4 regions of the Paenibacillus sophorae genome follow, and region 3 is predicted to be linked to each of the others. Evidence: riboswitches for the same ligand, from Rfam matches in the RefSeq annotation. Region 3 holds a riboswitch; each other region holds the start of a gene.

Region 1 (5,032 bases), 2.9 Mb from region 3:
CATCAGATTGAGCGATTCTCTTCCCTGCAAGGACAGCGGTTCCTTGCCGACCTCGAACAAATGACTGCGCACAACCGTAAGCGGCGTGCGCAGATCGTGGGACAGATCGGCGATCAGCCGCTTGCGCAGCTCCTCTTCCTCCCGCTCTCTGCGCCGGCTGTCCTTAAGCTCCGCAACCATCGTATTGAATGCCTCCTCCAGCAGACCCACCTCATCGGGCTTGCCCTTTGGTATCGCTGCCGGGAGGCCGTCCCTGCCGTCAAGGGTCATCGCGGTTTGCAGCCGCAGCAGCCGTCTGCGGATTCTGGCGAAGAACAGCCAGGATACCGCCGCGAACCCGATGAACAGGACGAGTAGTACCGCAACATACCCCAAAGTCGGAAAATTGCTTGCGTCTTTCCGCAGCACGGACCTCGGAACCATCATGGCCATGAAGCCTTCGCCGGCATCGGAACGGTCGCCGATAAAAGCGACAATAGTCAGCGGATCACGATTGATGCTTTCTTTCATAAAGGCGATCGCCGAAGAAACCGTCCATGTCCCCGGGACGGAGGTCTCCTTGTCGGAGGCGCTCCCGCGCGCCTTCTTCTGCGCAGGAAGCGACAGCCGGGTGACCCCGGTTCCGTCCACCCAGAACATAGAAGCGTATTGGTAACTCCCGCCCAGTTCCCTTATGCGCGTGTCAATCTCCCGGGGAGATTTGCCCGCAAGCAGACGAGCCGCTTCATGCCATCTATTCTCCAAGTTGGCAGTGCTGGAGTAGAGCTCCAGCTCGGCCTTCGTTCTGTCGTCTCGCCGTATCTCAAACCAGTGGCTGGAAAGGGAAACTAAGATGATATTAAGAGTAAGGATAACGGGCAAGAACATCACGGCTGCCGCGATAATCAGCATGTACCGCGACAACAGCGATTGGCGGAATCCAGGAAGACGTCCTCGGGTTCTGTTCCTTCTTATCATGCCTTGACCCTGTATCCGATGCCCCGGACCGTCTCAATAATTTCCGGCATTGCAGGGTCTTTCTCCAGCTTTTCGCGCAAATAACGGATATGTACCATCAGGGTCTTGTCCCCTTCCATATAGGGCTCCCCCCAGACCGCTTCATAAATTTGTTCTTTGGTCATAATCTGGCCGAGGTGGCGCAAGAGGTAAAAGAAAATCTGAAACTGCTTGCCCGTCAGCGGTATTTCTTCCCCGCTCTCCGCCAGAACAATCCGGTTCTCCTCTTCATAGACGGTTAGATGCCCCAGTGAAAGCGGCGAAGATGAAATGCTGCCCGCACGCCGCAGCAAAACCCCGATTCTCGCGGCAAGCTCATCCGGATGAAACGGTTTGGTCAAATAATCATCGGCGAACCCCAGACCCTGAAGCTTGTCGTCGATGGACGTTCTCGCTGAGAGCATCAGAATGGGAATGTCAGGAAAAATCTTCTTTAATCGCTGGCCCACCGTGAATCCGTCCAATCCCGGCAGCATGACATCCAGAATAACCAACTGGCAGCCATCCGCCTCTTCCACGGCCCGTTCTCCACTCTGCAGCCAACGGACGGCATAGCCGCGATCCTTCAGATCTCTGGCGACGGGACCGGCAATTTGCGGATCGTCCTCGATATACAGCAAAGTGCCGCTCATGGCAGCACCTCCTTCTTGCCCTTCGTGCTGGCCGGACTTACTCGAAAAGATCTGTCCGGCGCGCAAAGGCGTTATTATTCCATATTAACAAATTCCGTCTGCATGAGAAAATGCCTTGGCGGCGCCTGCGCAGGCTTGCCGAACAGGTAGCCCTGCGCCAAAGGAATACCGAGCTCCCGGCAGAACTGAAATTCCTCCCGCCGCTCGATTCCTTCGGCCAGCACTATTCCGCCAAACTCTCCGGCTCTCTCCATAATCTCCTTAACGGCTTGCTGCTTGCCGGCATCCTGATCGCAAAAGCTGATCAGCCCCCGGTCAATCTTCACATAATCCGGCTTTAGGCTGGACATCACCTCCACCGTGGAGTAGCCCGCGCCGACGTCGTCGAGCGCAACAAAAGCGCCATGGCTTCGGCACTCGGCAAATATATAGGTGAGATGCGAAATATCTTCGATTTCTTCCGTTTCCACCACCTCAAACACAAAATCCTCCGGCCTTAGGCCCTGCTGCTCGATCGCCTCAAATGTATGGGTCAGACAGTATTGGGGGTCATAAATGGAAGAGGGCAGAAAATTGATGAACCGTTTAATTCCGTGAGGCAGCAGCTTGGCGCTGGATTCGATGGCGGAGATGCGCGCGGCCCGGTCCAAAAAGGAATGAAATCCGCTTTCTCTTGCCACCTCAAACAGTATATGCGGCTGAAACGGCGTGCCTTGCTGCAGCGGCCGCAGCAAAAACTCAAAGCCGACAATCTTCTCGGAAGAATCGACAATCGGCTGCAAATAGCTGCAAAATTCTTTATTGGCGATAATATCGATGAGTGAATGATTGCTAAAGCGGACCTGAAGCTGGGAGAGCGACATCCACCGTTCCAACTCACTTGCGGCTCCTGTTCCGATTATGGATATGGTCAGAAGCGCCGCTTCCTTCGCGGACTCGATCAGCTTCATCACATTCAGCAGCTGTTCCCGGGTGCTGTAAGAAATCTCGCATACCTCTTCCCGAAAAGATTTAAGTATAAAACCGGACGCTTGAACAGCGGATGCAAGTGAAGGAGATGCGCGCCGAATTTTTAGGATTCCCTTGTCTTCAATTGGTTCAATAGGGGAACAATGAATACAGTTCATGAACACCCTCCTTTTGGCCCACAAAAATGCAGCAACCTGAGGTCATTATAGCATGTTTTTCTGGAAAAGACGGAAATTCACCCCAAATAACCGCCATATTTCGCGTAATTTTTTTCCATATCCCGATTTTTTAATTTCCCAGGTTATTTCCCGGCAAATACCGTGCTTTTCTCCAATACTTCGCACTGATGGCGTCTTCCATGCACTGTTCCCTGGCACATGGGCGGCGGTATTATTAAATGACGGCTTCAGAATCGGCCATGGTACTGGACAACTTCAGAACCTTGCGTCTATAATTACAGCGTAAACAGCAAGGAATACCCGAAACTTCATAAACCTTGGGGTGCTGGAATTATGGCCGGCTGAGAGTGTATCCCGCAAGATACTGACCCTTATACCTGATCTGGATAATGCCAGCGTAGGAAAGCCTTAAGCGCGTGGTCGTAAAGAGACCGCCGCCGTCATGCACTCCGCCGCGTCCCGAATGTTCAGGGGCGCTTTTTTGGCATTTCAGGTTTGCGCAAATTCCCGTGGTCCCCCAAGCGGCTTCGTGATTTGCAGGTAAGCTTTTATGGAAGCGGGAATACCCGCCGCTTCAGGCATCGCTGCCCGGGGCGGCAAGACAAAGGAGAGACTATATAATGGGAGTCAAAAAATGGTTATCACTGTGCCTAACCTGCCTGTTCATACTGACAGCGGCGGGATGCGGCGGCAATAATTCGGGAGGAAACGCGGGCGGCGCTCAGGGAACCCCTGCTTCCGCTTCGCCGGAGGCATCCGCTTCCGCCCAAAGCTCGCCCAAAGCGGCGACGCCGGTAAAGGTCGCGCTCGACTGGACGCCGAACACGAATCACACCGGACTGTATGTCGCCAAAGAGCTCGGCTACTACGCGGAGGAGGGCCTTGATGTAGATATTGTGCAGCCGGGATCGGCGGGCGCAGATACGATGGTCACCTCGGGAGAAGCCGCCTTCGGCGTCGGCGCACAGGACAGTCTGACGCTGGCACGTATTCAGGGCGTCCCACTCGTGTCCATCGCGGCGATTATCCAGCATAACACATCCGGCTTCGCGGCTCCGGTCGACCGGGGCATCAAGTCGCCGAAGAATTTCGAAGGCAAAACTTACGGCGGCTGGGGATCGCCGGTCGAAGAAGCTTCCATGAAGGCCATTATGGACCCGGTCGGCGGCGACGTGAAGAAGGTCAAGCAGGTCACCATCGGCGAAGCGGACTATTTTACGGCTGTTAAGCGTGACATTGACTTTGCCTGGATCTTCTACGCTTGGACCGGTATTGAAGCGAAGCTGCGCGGCGAGCCGCTGGATATGCTGTATTTGAAGGATTACGCGCCGCAGCTCGATTACTACACGCCGGTGCTGACGACAAGCGAGAAAGAGATCGCCGAGAATCCAGAGGTGGTCAAAGCCTTTTTGAAGGCAACGTCTAGGGGTTATCAATATGCGATCGACCATCCGAAGGAGGCTGCCGATATTCTGATCAAGGCGGTTCCCGATCTTGACGCGAAGCTCGTTCAGGCCAGCCAGGAATGGCTCAGCCCGAAATACAAGGACGACGCCGCCCGGTGGGGTGAGCAGAAGACCGCTGTATGGAAAAATTACGCCGACTGGATGTACGGGCTGAAGCTGCTGGACAAACCGCTGGAGGCCGACAAGGCGTTTACCAACGAATTTTTGCCGGACGGGCAGTAAGAACTTAATAAAGTTAAGCTTTTGGTTCATTTAGTTTACAATTAATGGCATGAAAGTATTAACGGCATGAAAGGATGATAGGAATGGCAAGTACGCTGCTGAGCATTCAAGTGATTCCGAAAACGCCGGGAGGCGAAGACGTAATCCCATACGTGGACAAAGCAATTGAAGTGATTCAGCGTTCCGGCGTGAAGCATCAAGTGAATGCGCTGGAGACGACGATGGAAGGCGAGCTCGCCGACCTGCTGGAAATTGTCCGGGAGATGCAGGAGGCGCTAATCGAAGCGGGCTGCCCCAGCGTCATCTCGCAGGTAAAGATCGCCCATAATCCGGGCGGAATCAGCATGGACAAGCTGACGGAGAAATATCGCCCGTGAGTTCCAGGTGGAGACAAATCTGGCCGCCCCTTGTGGCGGTCATCTTGTTTTTGGCGCTGTGGCAGCTGTCGGTTTCCTGGTTCCATGTGGAAAAATGGATCTTGCCTGCTCCCATAGATGTATGGCACGAGGCCGTCGCCAACGCGTCCTCCATTGAAGGACACACCCTGGCGACGCTGCGCCTGACTATG
Region 2 (5,032 bases), 1.3 Mb from region 3:
CTTCCGCGCCATTTCTTCCAAATGCTGGCCGGCCGCCGGTGACAGCAGGGCAAGCAGATCTTCCTTGTCCAGCTTCTCCTTGGCCAGCGCCCGCATGACATCTTCCCTCGTGTACTTCTGCCACAATTCCTTAAAGGGAATACGCTCCAAGATCATCAGTGACTCATAAAAGCTCAACAGTCTCAGTCCCCCTTCCTATACGTTCAAGAAACCGGTCAAAGGCGAAGAAGCTTCCGCCTCCTGCTGAATCGGGCCCAGCCCGGCCAGATACGCCTGCCGGCCGGCTGCAACCGCGCCGCGAAAAGCTTCCGCCATGCCGAGCGGATCACGGGCTGTGGCAATCGCCGTATTCAGCAGCACGGCGGCCGCGCCCATCTCCATCGCTTCCGCTGCCTCCGACGGACGGCCGATTCCGGCATCCACAATGACCGGCAGGCCGGCCTCTTCAATCAGGATGGAGATCAGCTCCTTCGTCCGCAAGCCGCGGTTGCTTCCGATAGGCGCCCCCAGCGGCATCACCGCCGCTGCTCCCGCGTCTCTCAGCCGGAAAGCCGCAGACAGATCCGGGCTCATGTAGGGAAGGACGATGAAGCCTTCGGCAGCCAGAATTTCCGTAGCACGGATCGTCTCCAGATTATCCGGCAGCAAATATCTCTGGTCGTTAATGACTTCGATCTTCACCCAGTTCCCCATCCCTGCCGCTCTGGCCAAGCGGGCGATACGCACGGCTTCTTCTGCGGTGCGTGCGCCGGAAGTATTGGGCAGAAGGGTCATCTGCTGCGGAATATGGCTTAGAATGTTCTCCTCCCGCGAAGAGGGATCGACTCTACGAAGCGCCACTGTGATTACTTCGGAGCCTGAACGGGCGATTACCTCCGGAATCAGCGTGTTGCGGCTGTATTTGCCGGTTCCGATGAACAGACGGCTGGACAGGGCTTTGCCCCCGATATGTAATGCATCCTGCATAATAATAATCCTCCCCTATTCGGTTAATAGAATGCTTGATAGGCTAGCCAAAATAACGGTGATACAGCGACCGGGCTTCGGCTGGATCGCCCGTTCCGTGAACGAGCACCCGTCCATCGGGAAAGATCGCCATACGGTGCTGGTCCAGTGTCAAAGACAGCATAAAGGGATTCCGCTCTGCCCGGCCATAGGCGGACAGCCGCCGCTCCCACTCCTCCAGATCAAGCCTCGTCGGCCTTGGCGGGCGAATCTGCACCGTATCCCGCCCGCAGAGTACGGCCGTTCTGGAATGGCTGCCCGGCGATAAATAAGGATAAGTGCGTTTAGCGCCGCAGGACGGGCAGTCGGCGCGCTTCAGCTTGGACGTATCCACCGACGAGTAACGATTCGTCCACAGATCGAAAGAGACCAGTGTCCCGCGCAGCGCGCTAACGTTCCCTGAGAGCCACTTCAGCGCTTCGGCCGTCTGGTAGGCAGCCGTCATCTGCACGGCGGGACCGATTATGCCGGCCGTGTCGCAGGTATCCCCTCCGGCTGGAACACTGTCCAGCAGACAGTGAAGGCAGGCGCTCTGGCCTGGAACAATCGTCATTGAAATGCCGTAGCTGCCGGTGCAGGCGCCATAGATCCAGGGAATTCCGTCCCGCGCGGCAATATCGTTTACGATCATCCGCACCTCGAAATTGTCCGCCGCATCAAGAATAAGGTCTATGCCGCGTGTATAGAGGCTGATTTCCTCCGCTGTAATATCCGCAACGATTCCTTCAACTTCCACAGAGGAGTTAACGCTGCGAAGCCTGCGGGCGGCAGCTACCGCTTTGGGAATCCGCTCAGCCGCATCCTGCTCGCTGAACAAATTTTGACGCTGCAGGTTGCTCCACTCCACATAATCCCGGTCGACGAGGGTCACCTTGCCCACACCCGAGCGCACCATCGTCTCCGCGCATGCGGAGCCAAGCGCCCCTGCGCCAATAATCAGAACCTTCGCCTGCGCCAGCTTCTTCTGACCTTCGGCTCCGATTCCGTAAAACCGCTCCTGCCTGCTGTATCTGTCCTCTCCGGCGAAATTCACCGGCCTCAGCCTCCTCCCACAAAATGCACAAGCTCGATGCGGTCCCCGTCGGCAAGGGGGATTGTTCCGTAATTATCCCTACCCACAATCATGCCGTTCAGTTCAACGACCATCCGCCTTTCTTTCCATTCGGGTCGGCTCAGCAGATCCGCAAGCGTAGCGCAAGCTTCGTCCAGCTCGATCTCGTTCCCGTTGATATAGAGCTTCATTGCCCTCACCTCCTTTCATTGCGGGCTGCCTGAACAGCTGTCCTGACTGCAGCCCGGTAAGACTTTGCAGCCGCCACAGGATCAGACGCGCCGCAGATACCCGAGAGTACGGCAATGCCCGCCGCGCCGCGTGAAATCACCTGTCCTGCATTGCCCGGTTCAATGCCGCCAATCGCAATGACCGGAACCCGGCAGGCGCGCACGGTTTCCGCAAGCCGATCCAGCCCCCGCCCTGGAAGACCCGGCTTGCTGGCCGAGGCGTATACATGCCCGTACAGGCAGTAATCCGCCCCTTCGTTTGCGGCAGCGGCTGCTTCATCCGGGGAATGGACGGAGCGCCCGATGCGCAGGCTCTGAGACAGCGGGCGGGCCGCGGCGGTTGGGAGGCTGTGCCCCGCAAGCTGAACGCCTCCGGCGCCGGAAGCCAGTGCGACGTCCAGCCTGTCGTTCACAACGATTTGTTCAAGCGGTATCCCAAGGCTGCGCATCTTCTCCACCGCTTTGAACAATTCTTCTGCTGTACGCGATTTTTCCCGTAAATGAATATAGTCTACAAAGGGCCCTACGGCCGCAGCGATAAGAATAAAGCTGTCCATTATCGCCCCGCTGCCGGATATGAGATGAATTTCGGGATCCTTTGACTTTGGCGGACACATAGCCCTATTCGCCTCCTGTGTTTATTTGTCATAAGCAGCACAAAAAACCGCCCTCCCGAAGGAAGGCGGCCGGAAACTGCAAATGGGATCGAGCCTTGACAGGCCCGGATGCAGATATTCACTCTCCACTTCCCTACGCTGGTATAAACCAGATCAGGTTCAAAGGGTCCGAACCTTGCGTTCGTCTCAGCCTTGCGGCACCCCTAGTGTTCACGCTATGCAACTATTGATCTTTCACAGCGTATCATAAATTTCCTTTTCATACCACCTTTTCATGAAAAAGCCCCAATCCGCTTGACTTGGATCGGGGCTTGCATATTCAGCGGAAATCCGCTTAATACGTTGAGAGTCGTCAACCGTTAACGATTTCGCCGCCATTCACATGAATAACCTGGCCGGTTACATACGATGAATCATCGGAAGCCAGGTAGACAAAAGCCGGAGCCAGTTCTTCAGGCTGTCCCGGTCGTTTCATTGGCTGTGTTCCGCCGAACTCGCTGACCTTCTTCTCATCGAAGGTGGACGGAATGAGCGGCGTCCAGATCGGACCCGGCGCAACCGCGTTGACGCGGATGCCTTTATCCACTAAATTCATCGCGAGCGAACGCGTAAAGCTGAGGATCGCGCCTTTGGTGGACGAGTAGTCCAGCAGTTGAGGATTTCCTCTGTAAGCTGTAATCGACGTCGTATTGACGATGGTCGAGCCTTCTTTCAAGTGGGGCATAGCTGCTTTTGTCAAATAGAACATCGAGAAAATATTGGTGCGGAACGTCCGCTCCAACTGCTCGGAGCTGATATCCTCGATCTTTTCTTGCGGATGCTGCTCCGCTGCATTGTTAATAAGAATATCAAGCTTGCCCAGACCGTTCACTGTTTTGTTGATAAGATCCTGGCAGAATACTTCGACACCGATATCGCCGGAGACGAGAACACATTTGCGTCCTTCCTGTTCGACCTGGCGCTTCGTCTCCTCCGCGTCGGAGTGCTCGTTCAGATAAGAAATGACTATATCTGCTCCCTCCTTGGCAAAAGCCACGGCTACCGCGCGGCCGATGCCGCTGTCTCCGCCTGTGATCAGGGCCGCTTTACCGAGCAGCTTGCCCGCTGCTTTGTATGCCGCCGGTTCGTATTTAGGCCGGGGCGTCATCTCCGATTCCAGACCGGGCCTGCGATCCTGATGCTGCGGCGGCAATGTCTTCTGGCTTTGTTGATTGCTCGTAGACATACTTCATTCTCCTTTCGAAAAGTTGTTAAATTTAGACTTTCCTTAGGATGTCTTGGGGATGTACAATTATTCGTTCCCTTTACGGTAATTAATTTAACCAATCGCATGAAGATCAAACACAAGCGGAGTCCAGACAAACCGAAGTTCTCACAATAGCAAAACACACGCCTCCTTTCGGAGACGGGCGAAATTGGCCGGGCTATGCTGCTATTCAAATAATCTCATTAAAAACCATAAAGAAAACCATAACCAGCAAGCATACCGCCAGCAACGCGCTCAACGTGCGGATTTTGCCGGTTTCGCTGGAGACGTCGCGGCTCTGCTTCATGCCTGCGGCCGCAAGCCGCAGCGGCTTGCTTATAACGCCGCCCAAGGCGAACATGGCGAGCAGCAGCAGTGTGACAATAATCATCCACGGGACCGAATACTCGCCTTTGGTCATCATGTAACCGCCCGTAAGCAGTTGAATGACCAAGCCATATTGGGCAATACGGTTAAACGCGCTGATTGCGCTCAGCGTCCCCTCCTTGGCTGCTGTAGAAAGCTTCTCTGTCCGGCCAAGAATGAAAGGCAGCACCAAGTAGAAACCAAGCGTCAGAGTGCCAATCATATGTAAAAACATTAAAACGCTCCAGTTCATATCATATCCCTCCCGATAAATCTATGACATAAGTTATATTAATAATGATTATAAACAATTAACTATTTAATCACAAAAAAAATCCCCATTTTATCAAGAATAAAATGGGGATGCGTTCATACTTTTGTCAATTACACATTCACTACCGACGTTACACTTCTTACCGACTCCGCCGATTTGTCGAGAGCCGCTTTGTCGAGCGCCTTGCCTTTGGTCGGATTTTCAAGTTGGGGGATATCCAGCAGAACCACGTTACCTAATTCA
Region 3 (5,032 bases):
GTATAAATATCATAGCAGTTTAAAATGAAGCCTGTGTATATCATCCAGGTAATGAGGAATTAACAAAGGATTTTTGTCATGAAGCATCTTGACTGTTCAGTCTGGAAAATATATTCTTTATTTAAAGCCTAAATCTGTTAGCTCTCTGTTACTAAAATTCTAATAAGAGGTGGTAAAGGTGGCGAATCAGGCTGTTAATTACGAAGCGAGACTCCGGGAAGCACAGGAAATTTTCGAGAAATTTAAAAATTCTATGATAGAAAAGGACATGGATAAATTTATCGAATTGTTTGATGAGAATGTCATCTTCGAATTTCCATTCGCGCCCAAAGGATATACCCTGAAATTAGAAGGGAAATCCGCCCTTTATAAATATGTAAAGGAAATTCCCAATAAGATTGAGCTCTCCAAATTTAAAGAACCGACTTTTCATCTGACTCTGAACCCCAATGTGATAATTATTGAATTTGGAATCGAAGAAGGGCAGGCCATAATAACCGGTAAGCCTTATCTGCAAAGTTATATTTCCGTGATTGAAACGAAGGAAAACAAGATCGTTCACTACAAGGATTATTGGAATCCGGTTGTCGCGCTTGCAGCTCTTGGGGAAGAGTCCTCGTTCCTGGAAGTTTACAAAGCGCAGCAGCAATAATATCCAATTACTATGGTCAAACGTTAGAGGAAGTAACAGGAATGACTTTTTACGAGTGGTCAGAGGATTGGAAAAAGAAATACGGAAATTGAACAAAGACTAAGCAAACAAGAGAAGGATACTCAATAAACAGCGGCAGCCTAAGACTTCTTTAGACTGCCGCTTCATAACCTTAAAAATTAAAGATACAATCCGTGCTCCGCCTCCGCAAACTGCTGCGATTTCTCCTTCATTCCCCGCTCAATCGCCTCGCTGTCCTCCAGATTATGTTGCTTGGCATACTCCCGGATGTCCTGCGTGATTCTCATGCTGCAAAATTTCGGTCCGCACATGGAGCAGAAATGCGCCGTCTTGGCGCCCTCCGCAGGCAAGGTCTCGTCGTGATATTCGATCGCCCGCTCAGGATCGAGCGACAGCTGGAATTGGTCCTTCCAGCGGAATTCGAACCGGGCTTTGGACAGCGCGTCGTCCCGCTCCTGGGCTCCGGGATGTCCTTTGGCCAGATCGGCCGCGTGCGCCGCGATCTTATAGGCGATGACGCCTTCACGGACATCGTCCTTGTTCGGAAGTCCCAAATGCTCTTTGGGCGTCACGTAGCAGAGCATGGCGGTGCCGAACCAGCCGATCATCGCTGCGCCGATGGCTGAAGTAATATGGTCGTAGCCTGGAGCGATATCCGTCGTAAGCGGCCCCAGTGTGTAAAAAGGAGCCTCCTTGCACACTTCCATTTGGCGGTCGACATTTTCCTTAATTTTGTGCATCGGAACATGGCCCGGTCCTTCAATCATAACCTGCACATCATGCTTCCAGGCAATCTCGGTCAGCTCACCCAGGGTGTCCAGTTCGGCGAACTGCGCTTCGTCATTGGCATCGGCGATGGAGCCCGGCCGCAGGCCGTCTCCAAGAGAGAATGCGATGTCGTAAGCCTTCATGATTTTACAGATATCCTCAAAATGGGTATACAGGAAGTTCTCCTGATGATGGGCGAGGCACCAGGCCGCCATGATCGAGCCGCCTCGGGAAACGATACCCGTAACTCTTTTTGCCGTCAATGGAACATAACGGAGCAGCACACCCGCATGAATTGTGAAATAGTCGACACCCTGTTCCGCCTGCTCAATCAGCGTATCGCGAAAAATTTCCCAGCTCAGCTCATGCGCCTGACCGCCGACTTTTTCCAGCGCCTGATAGAGCGGCACCGTGCCGACAGGAACCGGAGAGTTGCGGATAATCCATTCCCGGGTCGTATGAATATGGCGGCCTGTGGAAAGATCCATAATAGTATCCGAGCCCCAGCGGGTGGCCCAGTGCATCTTCTCTACTTCTTCGTCAATAGAGGAGGAGACCGCGGAATTTCCGATATTAGCGTTGATCTTTACTAGAAAGTTCCGCCCGATGATCATCGGCTCGCTTTCCGGGTGATTGACGTTGCAAGGAATAATAGCTCTGCCGCTGGCGACTTCGTCCCGGACAAACGCCGGATCGACATTTTCGCGAATTGCAATGAACTCCATTTCCGGCGTGATGATCCCTTTGCGGGCATAATGCATCTGTGTCACGTTGGCGCCGCTCTTCGCGCGCAGCGGCTTCCGTCTTAATCCCGGAAAAACTTCTGCGTTAGGGTCCTGCTCCGTATTCCGCAGTCCGTTATCCTCTGGCTTTACATTCCGGCCCTCGTATTCCTCCGCATCTCCGCGTTCCAATATCCAGTTCCGGCGGAACGGGGACAGCCCTTCCCGGATGTCGGTAACGACTTGGCAGTCGGTGTAGGGGCCGCTTGCATCGTATACCCGCACGGGAGCATTTTCCGATACGCCATCAACCCCGGCAGTATCGCTCAGCGCAATCTCGCGCATCGGCACCCGAATATCCTCCCGCGAACCTTTAACGTACACTTTTTGACTTTGACTTGTCATTTCAATTCCTCCTCTTAATGGTGTGAAGCGCCGGAGGAGGCCAGGTACGCAAAAAAGACCGCACCCGAAGAAGCGGTCTTTGAACATACAAAGCCTGTGACGATTCCTCCGCTGGCATTACCCAGATCAGGTATTACGGTCGATGGCATAGGGCCATCCTCTCAGCCCGGCTGTTTCCGAGCTCCCGTGTCTATGAAGTTGTCTATTACAGAATATCCTAATCGCTGGAAAAGCACAAGCTACTTTTGCTTTATTTGCCGCCGGATTCCCAGCGCGTTAGCCAGAGACTCGGCCGCGTTCTCCAAGGAAAGGAGTGAATTTGTCCCGTGATGTAAGCTTTGCAGCGCATGTTCCAAGGTGGCGGCATACGGATTAATCTCTTTCAAAACGAGACGCCGTGCGCCGGAGGCGGTATATTCCGTTAAAGCAGCATCAGACTGATTACCAGAATCCTTTTCCAGAAAAACCAGCTTGCCTGATTCAAAATACGCTTCATAGCCGACAGTAAAGGGATATCCGTCAGGCATTCCCGAGGAAGAGACGATTTCCGCAATCGCGCCGTCCCGCCCGAATACGGCCCGGACCAGCGACTGGCGCGCATCCCTATATTCCGTTCCCCAGGCGGAGATAAGCTCCGGAGAATCCATGATCCCGCCAATAATATCCAACTCATGGATCATGAGATTCACAGGGATGGTGTCCAATCCGAGGTCCCCCCAGAGCGGCGGCGTTTCCCTTTTTAAAGTGAGAGACAGCAGCTTGCCGTATGTACCCTTCAGGCAGGATTCGCGCAAAAAGGCGTAAGCCGGGTCAAAATGGATAAACCGGTTAACGAGGACTCTTTTGCCGGAGCTTCTTTCCGCATCCAGCATGGCCGCAGCCTCTTCCACCGAGCAGCATACGGGCGTTTCGCAGAACACATGCTTTCCATGCTCAAGCGCCTTGACCGCAACCTCGCAGTGAAGAGAGGTCGGCAGGCACAGGTCGATGACATCAATATCCGGATCGCGCAAAATACCGCCAATATCCCGGGCAATCTCTACATTTAGCTCCTTCTCCAGTTGCGCCAGCTTAGCATCGTTCCTGCCGAACACGATCAATCGTCCACACAGATCCACTGACTTCAGCAGCTTGGCATGATATGTTCCAAATCCTGTTCCGAGCACAGCTACATTCATAAGTTCCAACTCCTTCAAAGGTTATGGACCTATGATATACTTGTATTGTTGACAGCAGAATGGCAATGATTTGAGGCTGTCTGTGAAATTTTCTGTCCGCTGATAAAAGGAGGGGTGTTATGAGGCTGCATCGGCTGGTTGCGATATTATTGCTGCTGGAATCAAGAGGGAAGCTGAAAGCAAAAGAGCTGGCGGAAGCGCTGGAAACCTCCGTCCGTTCAATTTACCGCGATGTGGATACGCTGGCTGAATCCGGTGTACCGATTGTCAGCGCTCCGGGGCCGTCCGGCGGTCTTTCGCTGATGGAAGGGTATACCGTTGATCTAAAAAGTTTACATAATGACGACGTCGTTCACCTGTATCTGACGGGACTTGGCATTTATTCCGGCGCGGGAACCGAATCAGGACATAAGCTCCGGAGCGCGCTGCTGAAGCTGGAAAAAACGCTGCCGGATGAATACAAACCGGATTTGCATAAGGCTAAGTCCCGGTTTTATTTTGACGATACGCCCTGGTGGCGCGAGCGCCCTGATGCTCCCTGCCTGGAAACGGTTCGTGCCGCGCTTTGGAAATCGCATAAGCTGACGATCCATTACCGCAAGCCGGGAGGAGAGTTGTCTATTCGAGATGTTCGGCCTTATGGGCTGGTGGTGAAGCAGGGTGAATGGTATCTGGCTGCATACAGTGAAATGGTGGAGGAAGTCCGGACGTTTAAATGCGAGCGAATATCAGCTGCTGAACAGTTAGAGGGAGGGTTCGAAATTCCGGCGGACTTCTCATTGGAACATTATTGGAAAGGCAGCAATCAGTCATTTAAGCGGTCGCGGCAAGAGAGGGAGGTTTATCCGGTAATTCTCAGGGTGAAAGAGCCGAGCGTGAATTTGCGGAACAAGCTGGAGATTCTGCATACCGCTTGGGAACAGAATACGGCCCTTCTGACGGTGAATATGTATGGTTATGAAGCGGCCTGCCGCGATATTCTGGAACTGATCGGCTGCGGCGAGGTCGTTGCGCCTGAAGAGCTTAGAGCTTTTATCAAAGATAAGCTGGATGAGCTTCGTACTTTTTATGGGGATTGAATAGGGGGATACAGCTTTCGGGACAAGGAGGACACGGGTTACCCGTCTCTAATAAAAATTGGATAACCCGTGAGTCAACCGCATTGTGAGGCTGTTGCACAACGAGACTAGAAAACTTTATGCCGATACGGCTCTGTGTGAATGTTACCTCGCCTGTTTGCCCTGACATTTTTTGCATACCGTCAGCTTTTCGCCTTGAAGTCCTTT
Region 4 (5,032 bases), 510 kb from region 3:
CGCCAACTGGTTCAGGAGTTCGATCTGGAAGCTGCCTGGACCCTGCTCAGCCGTCTTGGCGGCGGCGATTTCGGCGGCGACTCCGTAAAAGGAGAGGGCTTCGGCCGCTGCTTCCAGCGGGGAATCCCCGGCAACTGCCAGAAAAGCGGCTACGACAGAGCTTAGCAGGCAGCCGGTTCCGGTTACTTTGGTCAAAATGGGGTTGCCGTTGGCTGCGATATACGTTTTGTTACCGTCGGTGATAATATCCTCTTTCCCCGTAACAATGGCGATGCATCCGAGCTTTTTCGCCGCTTTTTGGGCGACTGCGGTCGTGTCGCCGTCGCCTGCGCCTGCATCCACGCCTTTAATCGACCATGTTTCCCCGATGACATTGGCAACCTCGGCTACATTGCCCCGAAGCGCGGTTATCTTCATTTCGGAAACGAGCCGATGCGTTACTTCCGTCCGGTAGACAGTAGCGCCCGCTCCTACCGGATCGAGAACCACCGGGACACCGTGTTTGTTGGCCGACTGGCCAGCCAGCAGCATAGCCTTAATGGAGTGATCGTTAAGCGTTCCGATGTTAATCAAGACAGCGCCGGACATCGCGGCGACATCCGCCACCTCTTCATGCGCATCCGCCATAAACGGCGAAGCTCCCAGAGCCAGCAGGCCGTTGGCGGTAAAGTTAGTGACGACAATATTCGTGATGTTGTGGATGAGCGGGTTATTTTCCCGAAGCTTAGTGATGAAAGACATTTGGAATTCCTCCTATTTTTATAAATTAATAAAAGCGTCCTCAGCCTTAATATCCGCAGGCAGCAGTCCGTTGCCTTCCAGCCACTGATGCACTTTATCCCAGCTTTCCGCATCCTGAAATCCGAAATCCTTATCTCCCGCGTCCATCAGCGGCAGCAGCACTTTCAGGCTCTGCGTCTCAATTTCCTTGTCGAGCGGAGCGGTCCCGTCTTCATGCGCAAGCAGGATGGACAGCGCCTCATCGGGATGCTCATTCACGTATGCTTGGCCTTCCCGCATCGCTGTCAGAAACTTGATGAAATCATCTTTATGCTGATTAATTCCCTCATCGCTTGCAACCAGCACAAGCTCGGAATAATCCGGCACGCCATATTTTGCAGGGTCAATGGAGGTGACGGGATGGCCTTCTTTTTGCAAAATGAGCTGTTCATGGTTGATGAAACCGCCCATTATGGCGTCAGTCTGCCCGGTGGAAATGGCCGGAATTAAGTCATAGCCCACATCCACAAAGTTCACCTTCTCCGGATCTCCGCCATCGGCTTTGACCATCGTCTTAACCATCGCTTCATACAGTGGAATGGAAGAATACCCCACCGCTTTGCCAGCCAAATCCTTCGGCGTATGTACGGAACTGTCCGCAGGGACCATCAGGTGAGTCAGCGGATGACGGACAATGGAGGCCAGTGCTTTCACGGGAATCTTCTCCCCCCGGGCCATCAGCACCTGCGGCTGGTAGCTCAGCGCCAGATCGACCTTGCCTGCCGCGACGAGCTTCAGCGCGTCATTCGTGTCCGCCGGCATCTGGATCTCCACATTAATTCCCCGTTTGGCGAAGAAGCCCTTTTCCTGAGCGGTGTACAAAAAAGAATGCACGGCGTTCGGGTACCAGTCGAGCATAAGCGTCAGCTTGTGCGCAGGCTCCGCCGGACTTTCGGTTTGAGAAGCGGCAGGCGAAGGAGAAGCGGAGGCCGCGGAATCGCCGGATGGCGCGGAGCCGCCGCAAGCGGCCGTTAACAGAAGAAGCGAGATAGCAGGCAGAAGCAATAAATTTTTAATACGGGTAAAAGATTTCATCAATTAGAACCTCTTTTCTTAAGAATCTGATGCTCCAGCAGCCGTACGGCCAGGAAAAGTACTACACCGAGACCCGACAGGAGAGCAATCGCTGCGAACATCTCGGCGCTGTGCAGGCTTCCCGCCATGCGGCGGCTGTAGTAACCAAGTCCGCGCGTTCCTCCCAGCCATTCTCCGATGGTTGCACCGATCACGCAGTACACCACCGACAGCTTCAGCCCCGAGAAAAAGGAGGGGAGCGCAAGCGGAATGCCGACCTTGACCAGCAGCTGCCTGCGGTTCGCGCCCATAGTCAGCAGCAGCTCCTTATAGGCGCCGCCGCTTTTGGCGAGCCCGTCGTATACGCCGACGACGACTGGAAAGAATGCGGTCAGAAAGACGACGGCGACCTTGCTCCACAGCGAATAACCGAACCACATAATAAAAATGGGGGAGAGCGCAATCAGCGGAATCGTCTGGCTGATGATGATAAAGGGATAGAGCGCTTTTTCTAATGTCCGGGAAAGGTGCATGCCGATCCCGAGCAGAATGCCGCCAACCAGCGACATCAGACAGCCGACAGCCACTTCTTCAAGCGTGGCTGGCAGATGCGTGCCCAGCAGCAGTCCGGCGTTCTGTACCAATGCGGTCCAGACCACGGAGGGTGCAGGGAGGATAAAGGACGGAACATATCCTGAGCGTACGGAAGCTTCCCACACGGCGAGAATCAACAGCAGCAGGAGAAGGAAGGCTCCGTAGCGGCGAGATCCTTCCTTAAACGGTGCGCGTTTCATACAGCCTCCGCTCCAGCTCGGCCCGCAAAGAGACAAAGCCAAGCTCGTAATTCATTTCCAGCCGCCGGGGTCTTGGCAGTCCCACGTTCAGCTCTTGAAGGGGGCCGACGCTGCCGGACGGCATCAGAAAGATGCGGTCACTGAGCAGAATAGCTTCCTCCAGATCATGCGTGATGAACATAACGGTCCGCCCCAGCTCTCCCCACAGCTCCAGCAGCCAGCGGTGCATGTCCCGCTTCGTCATGGCGTCAAGCGCGCCGAATGGCTCATCAAGCAGCATCAGCTCTCCGCCGGTCATCAGTGTACGGAGAAAAGCGGCCCGCTGGCGCATCCCGCCGGATAGCTCATGCGGATAGGCAAGCTCATAACCGGCGAGTCCGAAACGCTCCAGCATTTCCCATACCGTAGCTGCTCCGCCCTTACCGGCCCGGCCTTTGATCTCTAGCGGCAGCAGACAGTTGTCCAGCACCGTCCGCCAGGGCAGCAGCAGGTCCTGCTGAGGCATGTAGGCGATTTGGCCGAGCCGGTTCTCACCGCGGGCGCTGCCTTGCAGCGCGATTTCTCCCTGCGCCTCGGCAAGCAGTCCGGCTATCGCTTTGAACAGCGTGCTTTTGCCACAGCCGCTGGCGCCAATAATGCTGACGAATTCACCCTGGCGGACCGTTAACGAAAGATCCGAGAATACGAGCTTCTGCTGCGGAAACGAAAAAGAAAGGCGGCGGAGAGATAAAAGCTCTTCGATAGTCGGTCAACCCTCCTTATAAATGAATAAAGGCCCGTCCAAATCCGGAAGGAAATGGACGGGCCCCCAATTATCCGCCGTACAAGCGCTGGCCGTACGGGGCGTAGATAGGTAAGCTTCAGGTTCCACTTCCCTCCGCTGGTATAATCCAGATCAGGTTCCAAGGGTCCGAAGCTCGCGGCTTCGTCTCAGTCGGACGACTCCCCTAGTGAAATTGCGGTCTTTATTCGGTTATGAACTTATCAACTATACCATATTCCGGGCCGTTCCCTCAATGTACCATTTGGGTCTAACGGATTCGAAGTCACCAATGATCGGGAATGCTTACGGAAGGCAGCAGCTTGGTAGCCATATCGCCTTTAGCTGAATTAACTTGCGCCTGCGTGAGAAAAACGCTTCCTGTGAGGTCAGCGCCGCTTAAGTCGGCATCTCTAAAGTCGGCGCCGATCAGATCAGTCATTCTCATGTCGGAATCTCTCAGGTCGGATGCAATGAGCAAAGCGCCTCTCAAGTTAGCGCCTCTAAGGCCGGCTCCTCTTAGATTTGCGCCTATAAAGTTGCTTCCCCTACGGATTTTGTTCTGTAATTTTTGATTTTTATTAGGCATTGGCGCAGCTTTGGCCCGTACCCGTTCGCTTGCTTGCAGAAGCAGGTCATTGACAATCGCCCGATGGGCGGGGACGTTAAGCTCCAGAATCGAGCGCGGATTCAGACGGGTGAGCTCTTCCGTTTTTTCAAGAACATTCCGCTATGACCAAAATGAACGCTCTACTGTCTTGTGGGTGCTCTTTAAATGGCATTTCTCGTTTATCCGGTCTTCAAGTTAAAGCTGCAAAGCCGCATTATCATCAATCTTTGCCGCTTTCGCAGGATCGGCTGACATCAGCCGGTCATACATGGTCTGATCCTGAGCGCTGTCTTTTCTTTAGTGCATCTGTAGTTGAAGCGATAAACAAGCTACCAATATTTTAGTCATTTTAGATTGATTGATCTATAAAAGTGGGAAATTACCTTCCTGTAACAACTCCGTACTTGTACGTTTCTGATGGTCTGATTCAAAAAAAGAAAGGAAGTTTAAACATGAACAATAACAGATACAAGGGATTAGCGTTAATCCTGCTCGCTGTTTCCGAGTTAATGTTGGCACTTGATTATCTTTCCGCAACGATATTCTCAGCTTCATTCGGTACACTATACTTTTCCTCTTGTCTCCAGTGGGTTCGCCAAAATGATCGCCGCCGGAATGGGACTTGGTGCCATTGATTTTCAGTTTCTAACGGGGCTTTCTCAGCCGGATTGGCTTGGAACATTCATCAAGAAGCTAGTTAGCCAAAATAAAATGATAGAGGGAGAATGAAAAAACATGGAGAAAAAACCTGTTCTTGAACCGGAAGCACAAAATTTTGTTAAGGCAACAGCCAATCCGCCATTTTTATTTGATTTAGGACCTGAACAGGGGCGGATTGCGGTCGATGAAGCCCAGGCGGGCGAGGTTCAAAAGCCAGACGTGGACATTGAAGATATCAGTATTACAGGTGGTCCAAGCGGCCACGTATCCATTCGGATTCTACGTCCGAAACACGTTGCTGAGAAGAACCTGGCTGTCATTCTGTACATACATGGTGCAGGTTGGGTGTTCGGCAACGCACACACCCATGATCGGTTGATCCGTGAATTGGCTGTGAAGAGTGGAGCTGCACTT

What was found. A riboswitch is a leader RNA that binds a small molecule or an ion and turns the genes downstream of it on or off. The one in region 3 is predicted to bind thiamine pyrophosphate.
Region 1: another riboswitch for thiamine pyrophosphate. It lies ahead of KP014_RS05075 (ABC transporter substrate-binding protein); the one in region 3 lies ahead of thiC (phosphomethylpyrimidine synthase ThiC).
Region 2: another riboswitch for thiamine pyrophosphate. It lies ahead of KP014_RS12355 (thiamine phosphate synthase); the one in region 3 lies ahead of thiC (phosphomethylpyrimidine synthase ThiC).
Region 4: another riboswitch for thiamine pyrophosphate. It lies ahead of KP014_RS16270 (ABC transporter ATP-binding protein); the one in region 3 lies ahead of thiC (phosphomethylpyrimidine synthase ThiC).

Annotation. Positions count from the first base shown of each region.
Region 1 covers NZ_CP076607.1:1,049,693-1,054,724, reverse strand. Annotated here, with positions in the region: gene KP014_RS05090 (sensor histidine kinase) at 1-957, opposite strand, end outside; gene KP014_RS05085 (response regulator transcription factor) at 954-1,628, opposite strand; gene KP014_RS05080 (EAL domain-containing protein) at 1,703-2,755, opposite strand; TPP riboswitch at 3,085-3,197, shown strand; gene KP014_RS05075 (ABC transporter substrate-binding protein) at 3,397-4,464, shown strand; gene KP014_RS05070 (thiamine-binding protein) at 4,548-4,841, shown strand; gene KP014_RS05065 (ABC transporter permease) at 4,838-5,032, shown strand, end outside.
Region 2 covers NZ_CP076607.1:2,630,026-2,635,057, reverse strand. Annotated here, with positions in the region: gene thiH (2-iminoacetate synthase ThiH) at 1-177, opposite strand, end outside; gene KP014_RS12370 (thiazole synthase) at 196-966, opposite strand; gene KP014_RS12365 (ThiF family adenylyltransferase) at 1,010-2,038, opposite strand; gene thiS (sulfur carrier protein ThiS) at 2,044-2,247, opposite strand; gene KP014_RS12355 (thiamine phosphate synthase) at 2,253-2,903, opposite strand; TPP riboswitch at 3,017-3,118, opposite strand; gene KP014_RS12350 (SDR family oxidoreductase) at 3,256-4,128, opposite strand; gene KP014_RS12345 (hypothetical protein) at 4,340-4,768, opposite strand; gene KP014_RS12340 (lactate/malate family dehydrogenase) at 4,900-5,032, opposite strand, start outside.
Region 3 covers NZ_CP076607.1:3,949,924-3,954,955, reverse strand. Annotated here, with positions in the region: gene KP014_RS18675 (gamma carbonic anhydrase family protein) at 1-28, shown strand, start outside; gene KP014_RS18670 (nuclear transport factor 2 family protein) at 254-652, shown strand; gene thiC (phosphomethylpyrimidine synthase ThiC) at 832-2,568, opposite strand; TPP riboswitch at 2,653-2,766, opposite strand; gene KP014_RS18660 (Gfo/Idh/MocA family protein) at 2,808-3,746, opposite strand; gene KP014_RS18655 (helix-turn-helix transcriptional regulator) at 3,866-4,825, shown strand; gene KP014_RS18650 (hypothetical protein) at 4,970-5,032, opposite strand, start outside.
Region 4 covers NZ_CP076607.1:3,441,325-3,446,356, forward strand. Annotated here, with positions in the region: gene thiM (hydroxyethylthiazole kinase) at 1-741, opposite strand, end outside; gene KP014_RS16260 (ABC transporter substrate-binding protein) at 760-1,815, opposite strand; gene KP014_RS16265 (ABC transporter permease) at 1,815-2,588, opposite strand; gene KP014_RS16270 (ABC transporter ATP-binding protein) at 2,569-3,330, opposite strand; TPP riboswitch at 3,444-3,547, opposite strand; partial or broken gene KP014_RS16275 (pentapeptide repeat-containing protein) at 3,635-4,078, opposite strand; gene KP014_RS16280 (alpha/beta hydrolase) at 4,694-5,032, shown strand, end outside.